Regions from separate parts of the Sphingobium sp. BHU LFT2 genome, predicted to be linked through region 1. Evidence: riboswitches for the same ligand, from Rfam matches in the RefSeq annotation. Region 1 holds a riboswitch; the other holds the start of a gene.
What was found. Region 1 has a riboswitch for cobalamin ahead of JQK15_RS05295 (TonB-dependent receptor plug domain-containing protein). Riboswitches for the same ligand answer to the same signal wherever they lie in the genome.

Region 1 (7,384 bases):
CCCACAGCAGCGGCCCGATCCGCGCGGCAAAGGGAATGAGCAGCAGCGGCAGCATCATGCCCCGCTCGACCAGCGCATGGAGCAACAGCAGCTTGGCGATCAGTTGCAGGCCGATCGCCACCACACCGAAACTGCCGACATGCGGGTCGGCCAGCACCGCCAGCAGCCGGTCCCGCCCCTTATGCACCGCGCCGCAGGCGTCGGCGATGTCGCCCAGCCCGTCGAGATGCAGCGCCCCGGTCACGCCGACCCAGCAGAGCAGCCCGGCCAGCGCCCCGATCCAGGGATCGATGCGAACGCCAAGATTGACAGCGAACATGACAGATAGACCGACAATCGCGCCGACCGCCGGAAACCATCGGATCGACCGTGCGAAGTCTGTCTCGTTCGCTGTCACCTTCGGCATCGGCAGGCGGGTCAGAAACTGGATGGCAAGGACCAGCCCCTTCATGGGCGCAGGCCCGTGATGCGGGCGAGCGGCGGTTCGCCGGTCCAGCGTTCCAGCGACAGCAAGGCGGCATAGGGCAGGCCGAAGCTCCAGCTCTGCTGCACGCTGAACCCGCACAGATGGGCCAGCGCCGCGCGCATCGCCCCGCCATGGGTCAGGACCAATGTGGGGACGCGCGGCAGATCCTCGACCGCATCGGCGATCCGCCCCAGCAATGCCGTCCAGCCTTCGCTGCCCGGCGGCGCGAAGCCATCGGGATCCTGCCAGAAACGGGCAAGCGCCTCGGGATCGACATCGGCCGGGGCCAGACCATCCCAGATGCCGAAATCCAGTTCCCGCCAGCGCGGATCAACCCATACCGGCAAGCCGGCGCGCTCGCCAATCGCCGTCGCCGCCTGCCGGGCGCGCTGCAGGTCGGACGTCACGATCATCTCGATCTCCAGCCCCTCCGCCTGCGCCAAGCAGGCATCGATGCCTGCGCGCGTCGGCACGCTGTCGGTCCGCCCCAGCAACAGGCCGGGCGTCTCGGGCGCGCCATGCCGCAGCAGATGGAGCGGCATGCCCATCATGTCGCGGTCGACACCGCCGCCTCGGCAAAGGTCGCCATGCCGCTATGCGCGGCTACGGCTGCACGGACGATATTGGCCGCCACCGCCGCGCCGCTCCCTTCCCCCAGCCGCATGTCGAGGCGCAGCAGCGGTTCAAGGCCCATCCGCTCCAGCAGCAGGCCATGGCCCGGTTCGGCCGAGCAATGGCCTGCCAGGCAATGGTCGGCAAAGGCCGGCACCTGCGCCACCAGCGGCGCGATCGCGGCGCAACTGATGAAGCCGTCGAGCAGCACCGGCACGCCCAGCTGGCGCGCGCGCAGCACCGCGCCGGCAATCGCCGCCAGTTCGCGTCCGCCCAGCCGGCGCAGCGTTTCGAAGGCGCTGTCCGGCGCATCGGCATGGAAGGCGAGCGCGCGATCGATCGTCGCGATCTTGCGCGTAATCCCCTCGCCATCGACGCCCGTGCCGGGACCAACCCAGTCACGCACCGCGCCGCCAAAGCTGCGCGCGCTCAGGGCTGCGGCGGCGGTCGAATTGCCGATCCCCATCTCGCCCACGACCAGCAGGTCCAGATCCTCTTCGGCCGCCGCCGCGCCGATCGACAGCGCGGTCAGGCACTCCTCCTCTGTCATGGCGGGGGCAATGGTGAAGTCCGCCGTCGGCCGGTCCAGATCGATCGATCGCACCGCCAGTTCCAGCCCGGCGACACCGGCCAGCGCATTGATCGCCGCGCCGCCGGCGGCGAAATTGGCGACCATCTGCGCGGTCACGGCGGCCGGATAGGCGCTGACGCCATGGACGATGAAGCCATGATTGCCGGCAAAGATCGCGGCCCGCGCCCGCTTCAGGCGCGGCACCGCGCGCCCCTGCCAACTCGCCATGAAGATCGCAACATCCTCCAGCCGGCCGAGCGCCCCCAATGGCTTGGTCAGTTCGGCCTGCCGCGCGCGTGCTGCCGCGCTCGCCAGTTCCTCGGCCGGCGGCAGGTTGGCCAGGGCATTTTCGAAATCGGTGATCGAGGCGAAGCTCATTCGACGACAAATCCTTCCGGCGGGGTACGGGTGATGAAATGGCCCTTCACGCCTTCGGGCCATTCGCGAAAGGCGACGCGGCCATGCTCGCTGGCGGCATAGGCAATGGCGTAATCGAGGATCGCGCGCGCCGCATCGGCATCCGGGGTGAACCGCCCCATTACATAGCCGACCTTGCCCGGTGCGCGCAGATGGACGGTGCAATGATCCTGGCAGGCGAACAGGCAGGGCATGTCCTGCACCGCGACGGTGGCATAGCGCGGGTCGGAGGCCTGCACGCTGCGCAGTGCCTGCGCCAGCCGTGCCCCGCCGCGCACGCCCTCCCCGTCCTCCCGTGCTTCGGCCGAATGGCGGCAGGTGCTGCAGGCGACGATGGCGGGGCCGGGTTCGACGGGGCGCAGCATCAGAAGCGCCCCCGGAAGCCGGCATAGATGCTGCGGCCGAGCGTGCCATAGCGATAGGCCGTCATGTAGTTCTCGTCGAAGAGATTCTCGACGCGGGTGAACAGGCGCAACGCCGGGGTGAACGCATATTCGGCGCGCAAGTCGACCAATGTATAATCGTCCAGCCGGGTGGTGTTGGCCGCATTGTCATAGCTGTGGCCGGACCAGCGCAGCGCCGCGCCGGTGGTGAGGCCGAAGGGCCAGGCATAGCTGATCGAACCATTGGCGCTGTTGCGCGGCCGGCGCGGCAGCCAATTGCCTTCGTTCGCAGTGTCCTCCGAACGATCCTCCGCCACGGTCCAGCTATAATTGCCGTCAATGGTCAGCCCCTTGACCGGCTCGACCGCCACCTGCGCCTCTATCCCATGCGCCTTGGCGCGCGCGACATTGAGATAATAGCCATAACGGCGGGTGGTGGTGCCGGGCGTGAAGCAGAGCGGATCGGTCGAACTGGAGGAACAGCTATTATAGATGATCTGGTCGGTCGTGGTCCGATCAAACCAGGTCGCACCCAGTCGCAGTTTCTCGCCAAAGAAACGCTGCTCCGCGCCCGCTTCCCAGCCATGGGCGCGTTCGGGATCGAGCGCCTGATTCCCATATTCGGAAAAGAGCTGATAGAGGGTCGGCGCCTTGAACCCCTCGCCATAGCTGGCGCGCAGCACCGTCCCGGTCGGCAGCGCCCAGACGCCACCGGCGGAAAAGAGGGTCCGGCCGCCATAGCGGTTATGATCGTCGTAGCGCAGCCCGCCGGTCAGGGTCAGGCCCGTAATCGGCTGGGCATTGAGCTGGCCATAGACGCTGGTGATCTCCGCCTTGCCGCGGGCCGGGTCGGGAATCGGCACCGAAAGCGACGCCGAAGGCGACACGCTGCGGAAGCGGCTATTCTCATTCTCCACCCCGAACAGCGCGGTCCAGCCGTCGGCGATCGCGAAGCTACCCTGATATTCCAGCCGCTGGTTGCGCCCCGCCGCGTCGAACGTCTGCTTGCGCGGGTTGCGCGGGTCGTAATTGTCGCGATCGGTGTCGGTATAGCCATAGCCGAAACGGTTGCGGAAGCGGCCGTCGAGCAGTGCGACGTTAAGGCCGGCATAGCCGACAAATTCGCGATTGGTGCCATAGGCGGGGCTGTCCGCGCTGGTGGCGTCGAAATCGACCTTACCATCGGAATAATAGCCGCGCAGATCGGCGCTGATCCCGTCCGCCAGCGCAACCTCTACCCGGCCGGTGACGCTGCGGTTGGTATAGCCGTCCTTCTCCTTGCCGCCAAAGGCCGGGCTGATCGCGGAAATACCGTCGGTGGTGAAGCTCTGGCCGCCGATCCGCCAGCTGACCGGGCCGGTCTTGCCGCCCAGCGCCGCGCGGGCGCTGACCGTGTCGCGCGATCCCGCTTCGATGTCGAAACTCCCCTCCAGCGCCTTTTCGGGCATGGCGGTCACGATATTAACGACGCCGCCGATCGCCTGGCTGCCCCACAGGGTCGACTGGGGGCCGCGCAGCACTTCGATCCGCGAGGCGTCGCCGACCAGCAGATTGGCGAAATTATAGCCGCCGCCGGCCGAGGAGGGATCGTTGAGCTTCACCCCGTCGATCACAACCACGGTCTGGTCGGATTCCGCGCCGCGGATGCGCAGCGATGTCGCCGTGCCATAGCCGCCGTTGCGCGACATGCTGACGCCGGGCGTGCGCAGCAGCAATTCGGTGACGCCCAGATCCTGCGCCCGGTCGATCGCCGCCTTGTCGAGCACGGTGACGGAAGACGACACTTGATCGGCCGGCGTGGCGATGCGGGTAGCGGTGACGAGGATCGAGGATGCCCCGGCATCGGCGGCCGCATCGGGCGGCGGCGCCTGCTGCGCCTCTTCGGCGAAGGCGGTGGTAGAGAGAAGGAAAGAACAGAAAGTCAGATATTTGAACATGCAGGCCCCCGGACGAGGGACCGCATCCCAGGGACGATATCGGTGCCCGGCCGGGCGCGACATGGTCCCCGCAATTTGCGGTCCACCTGTCGCCACGCGGGTTCACCCCCGTCCGCTCGGCACACCCTGTCCGCGCGAAGGACGACCGCGACGGGCAGGTCTCCTGGCTCGCGGGTCATCGCTGATTCATGCCGCCTTCTCAGAACCTTGTGGTCCCAATGGCATGTGGCACAAAGGCTCGCCGCTCACAGTTGCAGGGGCAGCCGGGGTCTTGAACCCCATTCCCTTTTCATCCCCGTTGCCGGGGAACCTGTCGCAGTCCGGGCGATAGGCGAGCCCGACTGGAGCGTCAATCTTCCTTGCCTGGCGGAGCGCGCCGGCTAAGGGAGGTGGCCATGCGGATATTTGCGTCCATCGGCCCCGGCAAGGGAATGATCGCCCTGATGATCGCCCTGATCGGCGGCGCTACATTATGGGCGGCTACCGCTCGCCAGCCTGCCAATGCAAGCAAACGTCCGCAACGGATCGTGTCGCTCAACCTGTGCGCCGACCAGTTGCTGGTCGCGCTGGCCGATCGCGACCAGATTGCCGGGCTGACCCATAATGCCGGCGATCGGCAGATGTCGGCGGTGGCTGCCGTAACGAAGGGCCTGCCCATCCTCGATGGATCGGCCGAGCAGATTTTGGCAACCAATCCCGATCTGGTGATCGGCATGCCGGCGCGGCGCAATCCGGCGATCGCGATCCTCAAGGCCCAGCATTATCCCGCCGTCGACCTCAAAAGCGCGGACAGCTATGCCGATATCGTCGCGTCGATCCGCACCGTGGCGCAGGCCATTGGCCATACCGACCGGGGCGAAGCAATGATCGCGCGGATGGACCGGGATCTGGCCGCCCTGCCCCGCGCCCCCAAACAGAAGATCGCGGCCTATTATCAGCGGCGCGGCTACATGACCGGCACCGGCACGCTGGTCGACGACCTGATGACGCGGGCGGGGCTGCGCAACCTGGCCGCCGACCTTGGCAAGCCGGCGATCGCGCAGGTCAGCCTGGAGGAGATGGTCGCCGCCCGGCCCGACTATCTGATCGTCGAGAGCGCCACCGACCGGATCACCGACCAGGGCACCGAAATGCTGCACCATCCCGTGCTGCGCGACATAGCGCGCATCAGCCTGCCCCAGGCCTGGACCGTGTGCGGCGGACCGGCCTATGTGCAGGCGGCACGCGCCCTCTCCCAGGCCGTCAGCGCCCGCTGAAGCTGGGCCGGCTCAGCCCTCGATGAAGTTGGCGGCTACCTCGGCCGGCACCCGCATCAGCCGGCCGCTTTCCTTGTCGATCATCGCCCAGGTGGATTTCGCCGACACCTTCACCTTGCCGTCCGGTCCGGTGAACTCGATCAGCCGGTCGAACCGCGCGCCGCGCGGCCCTTCCGGTATCCAGGTGCGGCCCGATACGACATCGCCCTCGGTCACGTTGCCGCGATAATCGACCTCATGCCGGGTCACGACCCAGATATAGGCGTCGACATGGGCCGGGTCGGCATCGGTCATCCAATGTTCGACCGACAATTGCTCCATCCACTGCACCCACACCGCATTGTTCACATGGCCCAGCACATCGATATGCTCGGGCCGCGCGGTGAACTGCTTGGTGAAGCTCGACGCCATCAGCCTTCCACTCCCAGCTGCCACAGGATGAACGCAAATTCCTCGGCGGTCTCGTGCAGGCTCTCGAACCGGCCCGACTTGCCACCATGGCCCGCGCCCATATTGGTCTTGAGCAGCAGGATATTCTTGTCGGTCTTGGTGGCGCGCAGCTTTGCCACCCATTTGGCCGGCTCCCAATAGGTGACGCGCGGATCGTTCAGCCCGGCAGTCACCATCAGCGGCGGATAATGTTGCGCGGTGACATGGGTGTAAGGGTCATAGGACTGGATGGTGCGGAATGCGGCCTCATCCTCGATCGGATTGCCCCATTCGGGCCATTCGCCCGGCGTCAGTGGCAGCGTTTCGTCCAGCATGGTGTTGAGCACATCGACGAACGGCACATGCGCCACCACCGCGCCCCACAGGTCGGGGTCGGAGTTGATGACCGCGCCCATCAGCTCGCCGCCGGCCGATCCGCCCGAAATGCTGATCCTGCCCCTGGCAGAATAGCCAAGATCGATCAGCCCCTTCGCAACATCGACGAAATCGGTGAAGGTGTTGGTGCGCTTGTCGAGCTTGCCGTCCAGATACCATTGCTGGCCCATATCGTCGCCGCCGCGAATATGGGCGATGGCAAAGGCAAAGCCGCGATCCAGCAGCGACAGGCGGCTGGTCGAGAAACCCGGCTCCATCGCCAGGCCATAGGCGCCATAGCCATAGAGGTGCAGCGGCGCGCTGCCGTCGCGGGGGAAATCCGCGGGATAGACGATCGACACCGGAATCTGCGTGCCGTCGCGCGCCGGGATCATCAGCCGCTCGGTGGCATAACGGCTGGCGTCATAGCCCGAGGGAATTTCCTGGACCTTCAACACCTCCAGCTCACCCGTTGCCAGATGATAATCATAGATGGTGTCGGGCGTGACCATCGATTCATAACCGATGCGCAGCTTCGTCACCTCATATTCGGGATTGTCGTCGAGACTCGCCGAATAGCTGGCTTCCGGGAATGGAATGCGCTTTGCCGCATGGGTCGCATAATCGCGCAGCTCGATCTGGTCGAGCCCGTCCTGCCGCCCTTCGGTGACGTAGAAGGTCTTGAACAGGGTGAAATCGGTCAGGTAGAAATGCGCGTCGGCGCCGATCACCTCATCCCACTGGTCGGGCGCGTCGAGCGACGCCTTCACCAGCCGGAAATTGGGATGGGTGTCGTTGGTCTTGATATAGAGCGTGCCCTCATGCTCATCGACATCATATTCGCGGCCGGCCTGGCGCGCGGCGACGAGCAGCGGCGTTGCGGTCGGATTGTCGGCGGGCACCAGCCAGGCTTCGCTGGTCACATGGTCGCCGGTCGC
Region 2 (7,384 bases), on a different contig from region 1:
GACGATCTGGATGACAGGCTGGCCGGGCTGCGCGACGCGCCGGCGGCGGCGCGCTTCGACGGGCTGGAGGCGGCGGTGATGCAGGGGCTGGATCGCCGCCGCGAACGCAGCGTCGCGCGGCGCAGCCTGATGCTGGCCGGCGTGATGGCGATCGGCATCGGCTGGATCGGCAGCACCTTGCCCGCGCAGCCGGCGCAGGCCGCGCCCGGCCCGCTGCTGATCGGCATGTCCGACTATGCGCCCTCGCGCCTGCTGGAGCGATAAGGATGGGCAAACGCTATTGGCTGGTGGCGCTGGTCGCCTTTGCCGCGGCGCTGGCCGCCGTGCTGGTGGCGCGTATCTGGCTGGCGCCCGCGCCGCCGATGGAGAATGAGGTCCATGCCCTGCTCCATGATCGGCTGACCCTGGACGCCGGCCAGAAGCAGCGCATCGCCGATCTGGAAGCCGCCTTCGCCCGGCGCAAGGCGGCGTTGGATGCAGAGATGCGCGCCGACAATCAGCGGCTGGCCGCCGCGATCGCCGCCGAACATGGCTATGGCCCGCGCGTCGCCCAGGCGGTCGACCGGTCGCACCAGGCGATGGGGGAATTGCAGAAGGAAACATTGAAGCACATCTTCGCGATGCGCGGCGTGCTGCGGCCCGATCAGGCCGCGCTGTTCGACGCCGCCGTCGTCAAGGCGCTGACCCAGCCTGTCGGGTGACGGCTGACGATCCCGATGATGCCACGCTGGCGGCGCAGGCGCTGGCCGGGCGGCAGGCGGCCTATGGCGCGCTGATGCGGCGGCACCGCGATGCCGTCTATCGGCTGGCGCGCGGCCATGTCGGCGATGCCGACGCGGCAATGGACATCGTGCAGGAAAGCTTCGTCGCCGCCTTTGCCGCGCTCGCTCGCTATGATGGACGCCGTCCCTTTCGCGGCTGGATCGCGCGGATCACGATCAACAAATGCCATGACTGGGCGCGCCGCCGTGCCGTCCGCCGCTTCTTCAGCTTCGCCCGGCCGATCGAGGACGCGGCCCATGTCGCCGACGCCGCGCCCGATCCCGAGCAGGCGGCCCAGTCCCGCGCCGGCGTCGCCCGGATCGAGGCGGCGGTGGCGGCGCTGCCGGTGGCGCTGCGCGAGGTGGTTTTGCTGCGCGGGATCGAGGGCATGAGCCAGGCCGAGGTCGCGCAGATATTGGGCGTCACCGAAAAGGCGGTGGAAACCCGCCTCTACCGTGCCCGCCTGCAATTGCAGGAGATGTTGAGGGAAAGCGACGCGGCGCGCGTATAGAGGGACATGACCGATCTGCCTTCCCTCCCACTCGCCCGCCGCAGCCTGATCCGGGGGGGCGCCGCGCTTGCACTGGTGCAGGCCTTGCCGGGCTGGGCCGCCACCGGCACGCATGGCGCGGCGCAGGGCGCGCTGTCGGGCGAGACGATCGCGCTCAGCATCGGCGACGGGCATTTTGCGACCGGCGGCCGATCGGCCCATGCGATCAGCGTCAATGGTGGCACACCGGCACCGCTCATCCGCCTGCGCGAGGGGCAGAATGTCAACATCGCCGTCACCAACCGGCTGAAAGAGGATAGCTCGATCCACTGGCATGGGCTGATCCTGCCCTTCCAAATGGACGGCGTGCCGGGCATCAGCTTCCCCGGCATCATGCCGGGCGAGACCTTCATTTATCGCTTTCCGGTGCGGCAGGCAGGCACCTACTGGTATCACAGCCATTCGGGCATGCAGGAGGCGATGGGCCTTTACGGGCCGATCATCATCGATCCCGCCGGCCCCGATCCGGTGGCCTATGACCGGGAGCATGTGATCCTGCTCGCCGACTGGAGCCCGGTCCACCCGCACAGGCTGCTGCAAAGGCTGAAGCAGATGGGCGGCTATTACAACATGCAGCGCCAGACGCTGACCGGGTTGCTGGCGGGGAAGGATCAGGGTCTCAAGGACCGGATCGACTGGGGCGCGATGCGCATGGACCCGACCGATATTTCCGACGTCACCGGCGCCACCTACAGCTATCTGGTGAACGGCATGGGCACGGCCGAGAACTGGACCGGCCTGTTCGCGCCGGGCGAGCGGGTGCGGCTGCGCATCATCAACGCGTCGGCGATGACCAATTTCAATATCCGCCTGCCCGGCCTGCCGATGACCGTGATCCAATGCGACGGGCAGGATGTGCAGCCGGTCGAGACCGACGAGTTCCAGATCGGCATTGCCGAAACCTATGACGTGATCGTCCAGCCCGGCGAGGCGAAGCCCTATGCCCTGATTGCCGAGGCGATCGACCGGTCGGGCCTGGTCCGCGCGACGCTGGCGCCGCAGCTCGGCATGGTCGCGCCGGTGCCGGCCCGGCGCGTCCGGCCGCTGCTAGGCATGAAGGACATGGGCATGGACATGGGCGGCATGGATATGGGCCATGGCGGCGTGATCGACCTCAGCCAGCCGGCCAATGAAAGCATGTCCGGCCACAGCATGAAGATGCGCGACAAGTCGGTCGCGCCCGGCGTGAAAATGGGGCCGGGCGTCGCTACCCTGTCGCCGATGCCGGCCGATCGCACCGCCGACCGGCCGACGGGGCTGGAGGATGTCGATCATCGCGTGCTGACCTATGCCGATCTGCGATCGCTGACAGCGAACACGGACCTGCGCACGCCGAGCCGATCGCTCGACATCCACCTGACCGCGAACATGGAACGATATATGTGGTCGTTCGATGGGGTGAAGCTGTCCGAAGGGGCCGAGCCGATCGCCTTCCGCCATATGGAACGGGTGCGCGTGACCCTGATCAACGACACGATGATGCCGCATCCCATCCATCTGCATGGTCATTTCTTCGAACTGGTGACCGGCGAGGCGGCGCATAATCCGCGCAAGCATACGGTGAATGTGCTGCCCGGCGGCAAGGTCAGCTTCGACCTCACCGCCGATGCGCTGGGCGACTGGGCCTTCCACTGCCATATGCTGATGCACATGCATGCCGGGATGATGCGGGTCGTGACGGTCCGCCATGGGGAGGACGCGGCATGAAGCTGATCGCGCTCCTGCTGCTCGCCGCCGCTGCGCCGGTGCAGGCCCAGACCATGGACCATAGCCAGATGGACCATGGCGCGATGGGCCACAGTATGCCCACCACCGATGCTGCGATCCCACAGGGCACGGCCCCGCCGGTGCCGACCGATCATGCCGCCGACGCGCTCTATGACCCCGCTGCCATGGCCCGCGCCCGCGCGGCGATGATCGCGGAAGGGGGCGGCATGACCTATTCGCAATGGATGTTCGATCGGCTGGAATATCGCGCCGGCAAGGGCGCGGATGGCTATGCTTGGGAAGGCGAGGGCTGGATCGGCGGCGACATCAACCGCTTCGCGGTCAAGAGCGAGGGTGAAGGGAGGTTCGGCGGATCGCTCGAACGGGCCGAGGTTCAGGCGCTCTACAGCCGGGCGATCGACCCCTGGTTCAACCTGCAGGCGGGCGTGCGGCAGGATTTCGGCGAAGGGCCGGACCGCAGCTATGCGGTGATCGGCATTGATGGCCTGGCACCCTACTGGTTCGAGGTCGGGGCCGAAGCCTTCCTGTCGACCAGGGGCGACGCCCATCTGCGGCTGGAGGCGAGCTATGACCAGCGTATCACCCAGCGACTGATCCTGCAGCCCGCCGCCGAGTTCAATCTGGCGGCGCAGCATGTGCCCGAACTGGGGATCGGCGCCGGCCCGTCCGATATCGAGCTTGGGCTGCGGCTGCGCTACGAGATCGCCCGCGAATTCGCGCCCTATGTCGGTGTGAATTGGGAGCGCAAGCTGGGCGATACGGCCGACCATGCCCGTGCCGTCGGCGAGAAGCCGTCGGCCACCAGCCTGGTGATCGGCCTGCGCGCCTGGTTCTGAGAGGCGCTTGCAGGCCGCCTGATATTCGATTATCGATCCCGCCGATCCTGCGCCGCACGGCATGGGATCATGATCGCGCCGGTGTCCCGAAAGGGGCTTAATAGGGAATGCGGTGCGGATGGCCCTCTCATGCAGGGTGTCGTCCAAATCCGCAGCTGTCCCTGCAACTGTAAGCGGTGAGCGCGATGCATATGTGCGGACGGCAGAATGACCGATCCGCCAGCCACTGGGCCGGACGCTAAATCCTGCGAGGCCTGGGAAGGCCGTGCATCAAGCGATGACCCGTGAGCCAGGAGACCTGCCGGCGTCTGGTCGCTCTTGCCTTGGTCCAGGGGATGGCCGCGGCACGGTAACTTCCGTCTGAGCGACGAACGAGCGGCTGGGGCCGCTGCGACGACGCGCGTCGGTTGCCCATGGGCGCCCGGCCGGCGCGTGTGTCGGACGTTCGCGCGCGTGCCGCTCGTGAAGGTTGCCCCCGCCCGTCGAACGCGGCGCCGGATGGGGGAATATATGAAGTCCATTATCGTTTCGCGGGCCGCCTTGGCCCTTTCGCTCGCCTTTGCATCGCCGGCTCTGGCCGATGAAGGAGAGGGTGACAGCATCGTCGTCACCGGCACCAGCCTGGAAGAGACGCTGCCGCAGCAGCTGTCGCGCTATGGCCATGCGATCGAGATCGTCACCGACACGCAGATCCGCGATGCCGCCGCGATCGATACCGCCCGCGCGCTCGAAGCGGTGCCGGGCCTGTTCATCCGGTCGCAGTCCGGGCCGTTCAGCTATGTCGACATCGCGCTTCAGGGTTCGCGCACCAAGGATGTGCTGTGGACGATGGACGGCATTCGCCTGAACAACCGCCTCTATGGCGGCACGTCGCCCAATGACACCATGGCCGCCAGCATGATCGAGCGGATCGAGGTGCTGAAAGGCGGCGAAAGCCTGTTCTACGGCACGCAGGCGGCGGCCGGTGTCATCAATGTCGTTACCCGCGATTTTAGCGACGATCTGGGCGGCCAGGTCAATGCCAGCCTCGACAGCTTTGCCGGCACCAGTCTGGATGGCTATGTTCGCGGCGCGATCGGCCAGCATCGCTTCGTGGTCTGGGCCAATCGTAGCCAGTCGGACGGCTATCGTCCCTATGACGTGATGCAGCCCAGCGCGACCGATCGCGCGCGCGGCTATGATCTCTGGTCGGCGGGCATCAAATATCAATATGATATCGCGCCGGACCTGCGCCTCAACGCGCTCTACCAGCACACCAAGGCCGATCTCGACAATATCAGCGCGACCCGGACCAAGGAAAGCCGCAACGACCGCAATGAGGAGGTGGCCAGCCTGCGCCTCGACTATACCGGCGAGGATGGCGTGCAATTCTTCCTTAAGGGCTATTTCCACGACTGGAAGACCGCCTATGTCCAGATCCGCAACCCCGTGCCCGCCGGCCCGCCGCAGGTCATCTACCCTGCCGGCACCTTCTGGGGGTATCAGGATTATGGCGGCAGCGCGGTGGTGCAGCTCAATATGCTGCGCGGCATCGACACGCTGATCGGCTATGATTTCCAGAGCTTCAACGGCCGCGACGACGTCCTGCTGATCGCGCCGACCGATGAACAGGTCCATGCCGGCATCTTCCAGCTGCGCACCAATGACGAATTGTCGAGCAAGGGACGGATCGCCGCGGGCCTGCGCTACAACAAGGCGAAGGGATCGGAAAAAACGATCTGGAACGTCTCGGGCCGCTATGATGTCAGCGACGCGCTGTTCGTGGAGGCCAATGGCGGCACCTCCTTCGTGCTGCCCGACGCCTCGCAGCTTTATGGCAATGATCCCTGTTGCGAGGTCGGCAACCCGAACCTGAAGCCCGAGGAAAGCCTGAACCTCAACGCCGCGCTGGGCGGTGCGCTGGCCGGCGGCGCGATCCGGTGGAAGGCGACCTGGTTCAACCGGCGCATCACCGACCTGATCGACACCACCTATGACGATCCGGCCTTTCCGGAAGGCACCTATATCAACGTCAGCGACAAGGTGCGGGCCAGGGGCGCCGAGCTGGAGCTGAACGCGAATTTGACCGGTGGCTGGGGCCTGTCGGCCAGCTACACCTGGTCGCGTGTCCGCAATCAGGGCAGTTCGGTGCAGCGCGATCGCAATCCGGAGCAATATGGTCGCGCCGCGATCGTCTATGCGCCGGAAACGGGCCGCTTCGGCGCCAATCTGTCGGCCAATTGGGTGGGCGATGTCTGGTCGACCGCATCGGGTTTTGGCCGGATGAACTATGGCAATTATGCCGTGGTCGATGCGGGCGCGCATCTGTGGCTGGATCAGGCGCGGCGCAACCGGTTCGGCATCAATGTCGAAAATCTGTTCGACCGCGATTACGCCTCCACCGGCTATCGCTCGGCGGTTAGCGATGCAGGGGTATTGGACGGCAGCAACAGCCGCTTCCTCTACTTCTACCGGGGCGTGCCGCGCACGCTGCGGGTCAGCTATGGCCTGAGCTTCTGACCATGTTGCGGCCGGTCCTGCTGCTGCATCGCTGGCTGGGCATCCTCATCGGCGCCGTCATGACGCTGTGGTGCCTGTCCGGCTTCGTGATGCTCTATGTCGACTATCCGCGCCTGACACCGGCCGCGCAGCTTGGGGGGCTCACGCCCCTCAATCTGTCGCCGGGGCAGGCAGGGATGTTGCCCGACGCCATGATGCTGTCCGCCGCCCGGATCGAGATGATGGCGGGGCGGCCCGTATTGCGGGTGACGCCGGCGCTCGATCCGACGCGAACCATCCCGCAGATGCGGGTCTCCGCCGGCACCCATGACTGGGCGTCGGGGAAACCGGTCGAGCAGGTCGATCCGCAAAATATCCACAGGATCGCGCGCGAATTCGGCCGCAACAGCGCCATTGCCGGCCCGGTCGGGCAGGTCGCGCAGACGGAGATGGACCAGTGGACGGTCCAGACCTTCCGCCGCAATGCGCCGCTCTACCGTGTCGATTATGCCGATGCGGCCGGCACGCAGGTCTATGTCTCGGGCAAGAGCGGGGAAGTGGTGCAGCTGACCACCCGCTTCCAGCGCTTCTGGGGCTGGCTCGGCGCGGTGCCGCACTGGCTCTATCCCACGATCCTGCGACAGGATGGCGCGCTGTGGAGCCAGGTCGTCATCTGGACCTCGCTGATCAGCTGCTTCCTCACGATCACCGGCCTGTGGGTCGGCATCGCCCGGCTGCGCCGTCGCCGCGACGGCAGCATTGGATCGCCCTATCGGGGCCTGTGGTGGTGGCATCATATGGCCGGGCTGTTCTTCGGCATAGTGACGCTGACCTGGGTGGCGAGCGGGCTGTTGTCGATGAACCCCTGGGGCCTGCTGGACAGCGAGGCGATGATGACGGAGCGCCAGCGGCTGAACGGCGACTTCGCCTGGGGCGATGCGCGCCGGGCGATCGCGGCGCTGCCGGCCTTGCCGCAGGGAAGCGTCCGGCTGGAGGTGGTGCCCGTTGCCGGTGCCGTTCATCTGGTGGC

Region 2: it holds a riboswitch for cobalamin, as region 1 does, so the genes downstream of both, JQK15_RS14975 (TonB-dependent receptor plug domain-containing protein) here and JQK15_RS05295 (TonB-dependent receptor plug domain-containing protein) in region 1, are expected to answer to the same signal.

What each region holds. Positions count from the first base shown of each region.
Region 1 covers NZ_JAFCGW010000001.1:1,055,058-1,062,441, forward strand. The annotation lists gene cobS (adenosylcobinamide-GDP ribazoletransferase) at 1-451, opposite strand, end outside; gene JQK15_RS05280 (histidine phosphatase family protein) at 448-1,017, opposite strand; gene cobT (nicotinate-nucleotide--dimethylbenzimidazole phosphoribosyltransferase) at 1,014-2,027, opposite strand; gene JQK15_RS05290 (DUF1636 domain-containing protein) at 2,024-2,431, opposite strand; gene JQK15_RS05295 (TonB-dependent receptor plug domain-containing protein) at 2,431-4,386, opposite strand; cobalamin riboswitch at 4,523-4,715, opposite strand; gene JQK15_RS05300 (ABC transporter substrate-binding protein) at 4,782-5,642, shown strand; gene JQK15_RS05305 (acyl-CoA thioesterase) at 5,655-6,053, opposite strand; gene JQK15_RS05310 (S9 family peptidase) at 6,053-7,384, opposite strand, start outside.
Region 2 covers NZ_JAFCGW010000007.1:98,395-105,778, forward strand. The annotation lists gene JQK15_RS14950 (hypothetical protein) at 1-264, shown strand, start outside; gene JQK15_RS14955 (periplasmic heavy metal sensor) at 267-701, shown strand; gene JQK15_RS14960 (RNA polymerase sigma factor) at 698-1,273, shown strand; gene JQK15_RS14965 (copper resistance system multicopper oxidase) at 1,280-3,019, shown strand; gene JQK15_RS14970 (copper resistance protein B) at 3,016-3,876, shown strand; cobalamin riboswitch at 3,939-4,196, shown strand; gene JQK15_RS14975 (TonB-dependent receptor plug domain-containing protein) at 4,387-6,375, shown strand; gene JQK15_RS14980 (PepSY-associated transmembrane domain-containing protein) at 6,378-7,384, shown strand, end outside.